2 regions of the Streptomyces sp. 63XJN7_1_ISO-PGPR-S23-121 genome follow, and region 2 is predicted to be linked to the other one. Evidence: predicted binding sites of a transcription regulator. Region 2 holds the regulator's gene; the other holds the start of a gene.

Region 1 (3,388 bases), 1.1 Mb from region 2:
CAGCTTGGTCTTGATCGAGAACGGGCGTACGCCGCCCCAGGGCTCCCCGGGGCTCCTCCGTGCGCCTTCCCGTCCTGAGCTCATGGCGTCGGCGTCTCCAGCGCGTAGCCCACGCCGTGCACGGTGCGGATGCGCTCGGCCCCGATCTTGCGGCGCAGCGCCTTGATGTGGCTGTCGACGGTCCGGGTGCCGGAGGCGTCCGCCCAGTCCCACACCTCGGCCAGCAGTTGCTCCCGCGAGAGCACCGCGCGCGGGGTGTTCGCCAGGCACACGAGCAGGTCGAACTCGGTGGGCGTCAGGTGGACGTCCTCGCTGCGCACCCGCACCCGGCGCTGGGCGTGGTCGATCTCCAGTTCGCCGAGGCGCAGGATGCCGCTGCGCGGCGTCGAGGCGGCCACGACGGCCCGCTCCACCCGGCGCAGCAGCACGTGCACGCGTGCGGCCAGCTCGCGCATCGAGAACGGCTTGGTCATGTAGTCGTCGGCGCCCACGCCGAGGCCGACCAGCATGTCCGTCTCGTCGTCGCGCGCGGTGAGCATCAGCACCGGCACCGGCCGCTGGGCCTGCACGCGGCGGCAGACCTCCAGGCCGTCGAAGCCGGGCAGCATGATGTCGAGGATGAGCAGGTCGGGCTGCCAGGCTTCGGCCGTGTCCACGGCCGCCGGGCCGTCACTCGCCGTTTGCACCAGGAACCCCTCGGCACGCAGGCGGGTGGCGATGGCCTCCATGATCGTCTGGTCGTCCTCGACCACCAGCACCCGGCGCTGTGCGCCCTGGGTGGCCGTCGCCGTGCCGTTGTGGGAGGTCTGTGTCTGCTCCATCGCCCGCCCCTGAGGTGTGCTTTCCGGAATCCGTGGGGTGATCCCATGACTGCGCTTGACGCTTGAATGATCCGCGTCAGGTCAGCAGCGTACGGGGAGGTGCCGCGCCTTTGCTATCCAGGCCCGATGCCGAGGTGGACGACGTCCGGAACGCCCCGGGCAACGGGGATCTCTTCGGTACGCACCTGCTGGAACCCGGCATTACGCAAGGTTTCTTCGAATTCCGGGGAGGGCTGGGCGGACCATACGGCGAGCACCCCGCCGGGTCTCAACACCCGTGCGCAGCCCGCCAGTCCGCCTGGTGAGTACAGCCCGTCGTTGCCCTCGGTGACGGTCCAGTCGGGGCCGTTGTCGATGTCGAGGCAGAGCGCGTCGTACGTGTCGGAAGTCTCATTGACGTAACCCACCAGGTCCGCCTCGACGATCGCCGTGCGCGGATCGGCCAGGGCCGTCGCCGACACCTCGGCCAGCGGTCCGGTGCGGTGCCAGTCGATGACGGCACGCTCGCGTTCGACGACCGCGATCCGGCCCCAGCGGGGGTCGGCGGCCGCGTGCACCAGTGAGAAGCCGACGCCGAGCCCGCCGATGAGGACGTGCGGTGCCGCCCGGCCGTCGAGCGCCTCGGCCGCCGCGTCCACGAGCCGGCGCTCCGAGCGCCCGTCGGAGGTGTCCATCAGGAAGCAGCCGTTCGCGATGATCTGCAGCAGCGCCCCGTGGCGGCGCAGGACGACCTCGCCGTACGGGCCCTCGCGACGGTCCAGAACTTCCGGGGTGTCGTGGGAGTCGTAAGAGGTGATGGGCATCGGCCCATCCTGGCATCACCGACCGGGGAATGACCGGTGCTCCGGGCGTGCTGAGGGGGCGTGAGGACGACTCGCGACGGGCGGCGTCCCTTGATCGCTCACAGCGAACAGCCCCCTGGGAACAATCGGCGGCTCCCGAGCATTGAGTCGGCATAACTCAACTTGACTGCCGAAGGGGAGATCATGGCTGCTGAGTCCGCTGCCTTCACACCGCTCACCCTGCCCGTGCTGCCGCTCGACGACGAGGTCGTGCTGCCGGGGATGGTCGTCCCCCTGGACCTGAGCGACTCCGACGTACGGGCCGCGGTGGAGGCCGCGCAGGCCGCCGCCAGGGACGAACCGGGCAAGCCCCGGGTCCTGCTGGTCCCGCGCATCGACGGCACCTACGCGAAGACCGGCGTCCTCGGCACGGTCGAGCAGGTCGGCCGCCTCGCCGACGGAGACCCGGGCGCGCTGATCCGCGGCCGGAGCCGGGTGAGCATCGGCGCCGGCACCACCGGCCCCGGCGCCGCGCTGTGGGTCGAGGGCACCCGTAGCGACGAGAGCGTGCCCGACCCGCTGCCCGGCCAGGTCGCCGAACTCGTCAAGGAGTACAAGGCCCTCGCCACCGCATGGCTGCGCAAGCGCGGCGCCTGGCAGGTCGTGGACCGGGTCCAGGCCATCGAGGACGTCTCCGCGCTCGCCGACAACTCCGGCTACTCGCCCTTCCTCACCACCGAGCAGAAGGTCGAGCTGCTGGAGACCACCGACCCGGTCGCCCGGCTGAAGCTCGCCACCCGGCAGCTGCGGGACCACCTCGCCGAGCAGGACGTGGCCGAGACGATCGCCAAGGACGTCCAGGAGGGCGTCGACAAGCAGCAGCGCGAGTTCCTGCTGCGCCGCCAGCTCGAAGCCGTCCGCAAGGAGCTGCGCGAGCTGAACGGGGAGCAGGAGGGTGAGGAGTCCGACGACTACCGCGCCCGCGTCGAGGCCGCCGACCTGCCGGAGAAGGTCCGCGAGGCCGCGCTGAAGGAGGTCGACAAGCTGGAGCGGTCCTCCGACCAGTCGCCCGAGGGCTCGTGGATCCGCACCTGGCTGGACACCGTCCTCGAGCTGCCGTGGAACGAGCGCACCGAGGACGCCTACGACATCCAGGGCGCCCAGGCCGTCCTGGACGCCGAGCACGCGGGCCTGCAGGACGTGAAGGAGCGGATCACCGAGTACCTGGCCGTGCGCAAGCGCCGCAGCGACCGCGGCCTCGGTGTCGTCGGCGGCCGGCGCGGCGGTGCCGTCCTGGCGCTGGTGGGCCCGCCCGGCGTGGGCAAGACGTCGCTCGGCGAGTCCGTCGCCCACGCGATGGGCCGCAAGTTCGTCCGCGTCGCCCTCGGCGGCGTCCGCGACGAGGCCGAGATCCGCGGCCACCGGCGCACGTACGTCGGGGCGCTGCCCGGCCGGATCGTGCGGGCGGTCAAGGAGGCCGGGTCCATGAACCCGGTCGTGCTCCTGGACGAGATCGACAAGGTGGGTTCCGACTTCCGGGGCGATCCGGCCGCGGCGCTGCTGGAGGTCCTCGACCCGGCCCAGAACCACACCTTCCGGGACCACTACCTGGAGGTCGAGCTCGACCTGTCCGACGTCGTCTTCCTCGCCACCGCCAACGTCCTGGAGGCCATCCCCGAGGCCCTGCTCGACCGCATGGAGCTGGTCCGCCTCGACGGGTACACCGAGGACGAGAAGGTCGTCATCGCCCGGGACCACCTGCTCCCGCGCCAGCTGGAGCGGGCC
Region 2 (3,388 bases):
TGGGGCTGTCGACCTTGTCGCGGGTGAGCGCGTCGAACTGGATGTCCCGGCCCTGGATGTGCGCCACGACCATCTCCGCGGCGTTCTCGGCCTCCTGCGGGTAGGACTTGTAGACGCTCATGTACTGCTCGCCGCCGACGATCCGCTGGACCGCCGGCAGCTCCGCGTCCTGACCGGTGATCGGCGGCAGCTCGGTGACGCCCGCGGACTCCAGGGCCTTGATGATGCCGCCCGCCATGCCGTCGTTGGCGGAGTAGACGCCGGCGATGTTCTTCTTGCCGATCGCCTCGATCGCCTCGGCCATGTTCGCCTCGGCGTTCGCCGGCTTCCAGTCCTTGGTGTCGTAGGACTGGGCGATCGTCACCTTGCCGTTCAGCTCGGACATCGCACCGGCCTTGAACTGCTTGGCGTTCGGGTCGGTGGGCGAGCCGTTCATCATGACGATCCTGGCCGAGTTGTCACGGCCGCCGAGCGCCTCGACGAGGGAGCGTCCCTGGACCTCGCCGACCAGCTCGTTGTCGAAGGAGATGTAGGCGGTGATCGGTCCCTCGGCCAGCCGGTCGTAGGCGAAGACCGGGATGCCGGCGTCCTTGGCCTTCTGCACGCTCGGCGCGATGGCCTGCGCGTTCACGGCGTCCAGGACGATCGCGTCGACCTTGTCGTCGATCATCTTCTGCATCTGCGTGGCCTGTTTGTTCTCGTCCGCCCCGGCGTTGGCGTACTGGACCTTGCCCTCGTCCCGGGTCAGGGAGGCGAGCTTCTTCACGAAGTAGGGGTGGTCGAACTGCTCGTAGCGGGTGTTGTCCGTCTCCGGAAGCAGCAGGCCCACCGTGATGTCGTTGCCCTTGGAGGGGCTCGCGTCGTCGCTGCCGTCCGAGGCGTCCAGCACTCCGCAGCCGGCCAGCGAAACGGTCATCGTGGACGCTGCCACGGATATGGCGATACGACGGATGCAGGAGCTCACTTCTGGTGCCTTCCGGACGCGGGGGCCGCATTGCAACCCAGGTGACTGAAAAGCCAACGCGTCGGCGCCCCCAGCGTCAAGCGGAACCACTTAACGAGATGACAACACCACGCTGCGCAGCCGCTGTGGAGACGGAGCGGAATCGCCTCCCGCATCCCTTCACGTACCCGGCACGCGAGGCGCACGCGAAGGGGCCCGGAGGTTCGGGTGAACCTCCGGGCCCCTTCCGGGAAATCCGACGCGTCGTCAGTCCGGGGACTGCTGCTGCCGCTTGGGCCGCCACACCACCAGCGCACTGGTCTGCTGGACCTCCTGGTACGGCACCAGGTCACGGCGGTACGAGGCGTGCACCGCCGCCTCCCGCTGGCGCATCGCCGTGGCCGCGCCGTCCAGCGCGTCCGACAGCTCCGCTATGCGGGACTGGAGCGCGGCGACCTGGTTCTCCAGTTCGATGATGCGCTTGATTCCGGCCAGGTTGATGCCCTCGTCCTGCGACAACTGCTGCACCTGACGGAGCAGTTCGATGTCGCGGGCCGAGTAGCGCCGGCCGCGCCCGGCCGTGCGGTCGGGGGAGACCAGGCCGAGGCGGTCGTACTGGCGCAGTGTCTGCGGGTGGAGTCCGGAGAGCTGGGCCGCCACCGAGATGACGTAGACCGGGGTGTCCTCGGTCAGTTCATACGGATTGCGTCGACGACCGTCCATTCCCGTCAAGCTCCCTTCGCGGCCTGGAACAGCTCCTCCCGCGGATCCTCGTCCGCGGTCGCCTCGCGATACGCCTCGAGCGCGTCACGAGCCTTCCCCGTCAGATCCTTCGGGACACTCACCTCGACGGTGACCAGGAGGTCGCCGCGGGTGCCGTCCTTGCGGACCGCGCCCTTGCCCCGGGCCCGCATGGTGCGGCCGTTGGGCGTGCCCGCCGGCAGCTTCAGCGTGACGGGCGGTCCGCCCAGGGTCGGGACGCGGACCTCGCCGCCGAGCGCCGCCTCGGCGTAGGTGACCGGGACGGTGACGGTGAGGTTGTCGCCCTTGCGGCCGAAGACGCGGTGTTCCTTGACGTGCACCACCACGTACAGGTCGCCCGCGGGGCCGCCGCGCTCGCCCGGTGCGCCCTTGCCGCGCAGCCGGATGCGCTGCCCGTCCGACACCCCGGCCGGGATGCGGACCTGCATCGTCCGGGAGGACTTGGCGCGTCCGGAGCCCTTGCAGACCTCGCAGGGATTCTCCGCGATCAGGCCGCGGCCCTTGCAGTCCGGGCAGGGGTCGGTCAGCGAGAAGCCGCCGCCCGAGCCCCGGGCGACCTGCCCGGTGCCGACGCAGGTCGGGCACACGCGCGGCGTGCCGTTCTTGTCGCCGGTGCCCGAACAGGCCTTGCAGGGCTGCTGGCTGGACATCCGCAGCGGGACCGTCGCGCCCTCGATGGCCTCCGTGAAGCTGAGGGTGACCTCGGACTCGATGTCCTGGCCGCGCCGCGGCTGGGTCCGCGTGCCGGCGCCGGGACCACCGGTGCCGGTGCGGTTGAACAGGCCCCCGAAGACGTCGCCGAGACCGCCGCCGAAGCCGCCGGCCCCGCCGCCCTGGGCGCCGCCTCCGAAGAGGTCGCCCAGGTCGAAGTTGAAGGTTCCGCCGCCGCCCGCGCCCGGCCCCGGGCGGAAGCCGCCGTTGCCGAAGAGCGCGCGGGCGTCGTCGTACTCCTTGCGCTTCTTGGGGTCACCGAGGACGTCGTTCGCCTCGGAGATCTCCTTGAAGCGCTCCTCGGCCCGGGCGTTGCCCTTGTTGGCGTCCGGATGGAACTCGCGGGCGAGCTTCCGGTACGCCTTCTTGATCTCGGCCTCGGTGGCGTCCTTGGGGACGCCGAGGACCTTGTAGTAGTCCTTCTCGATGAAGTCCTTGGTGCTCATCCCCGACGTCCCTCCTCTCCTGCGTCCGCGTTCGTCGTGACGTCAGCCCTCCTCCGGGCCACCGTTCTCCTTGTCGTCGGCCGCCTCGGCCGGCTCCTCGGCCTTGACGGTCTGCGCACCCGGCTGCGGTTCGGCCACCGCCACCCGCGCGGGGCGGATGGTGCGCTCGCCGATCCGGTACCCGGGCTGCAGGATCGCCACGCAGGTCGTCTCGGTGACGTCCGGTGCGTAGGAGTGCATCAGGGCCTCGTGGATCGTCGGGTCGAAGGGCTCGCCCTCCTTGCCGAACTGCTGGAGGCCCATCTTGGCCACGACGGTCTCCAGCGACTCCGCGACGGACTTGAATCCGCCGACGAGTTCGCCGTGCTCCCGGGCGCGGCCGACGTCGTCGAGCACGGGGAGCAGCTCGGACAGGAGGTTCGCGATGGCGACCTCCTTGACCGCGATGCGGTCCCGCTCGACCCGACGGCGGTAGTTCTGGTACTCGGCCTGGAGGCGCTGGAGGTCCGCCGTGCGCTCACCGAGC

The links. The regulator HspR, encoded in region 2, represses chaperone genes until heat shock. The targets are predictions, from matches to a motif close to TTGAGNNNNNNNNNCTCAA.
Region 1: the regulator HspR is predicted to act here: its motif matches at 1,767-1,785, upstream of lon (endopeptidase La).

The regions. Positions count from the first base shown of each region.
Region 1 covers NZ_CM149653.1:1,266,407-1,269,794, forward strand. The annotation lists gene AC0VYN_RS05915 (sensor histidine kinase) at 1-84, opposite strand, end outside; gene AC0VYN_RS05920 (response regulator transcription factor) at 81-821, opposite strand; gene AC0VYN_RS05925 (spermine/spermidine synthase domain-containing protein) at 935-1,624, opposite strand; gene lon (endopeptidase La) at 1,808-3,388, shown strand, end outside.
Region 2 covers NZ_CM149653.1:162,635-166,022, reverse strand. The annotation lists gene AC0VYN_RS00785 (sugar ABC transporter substrate-binding protein) at 1-964, opposite strand, end outside; gene AC0VYN_RS00780 (heat shock protein transcriptional repressor HspR) at 1,211-1,666, opposite strand; gene dnaJ (molecular chaperone DnaJ) at 1,672-2,862, opposite strand; gene grpE (nucleotide exchange factor GrpE) at 2,905-3,388, opposite strand, start outside.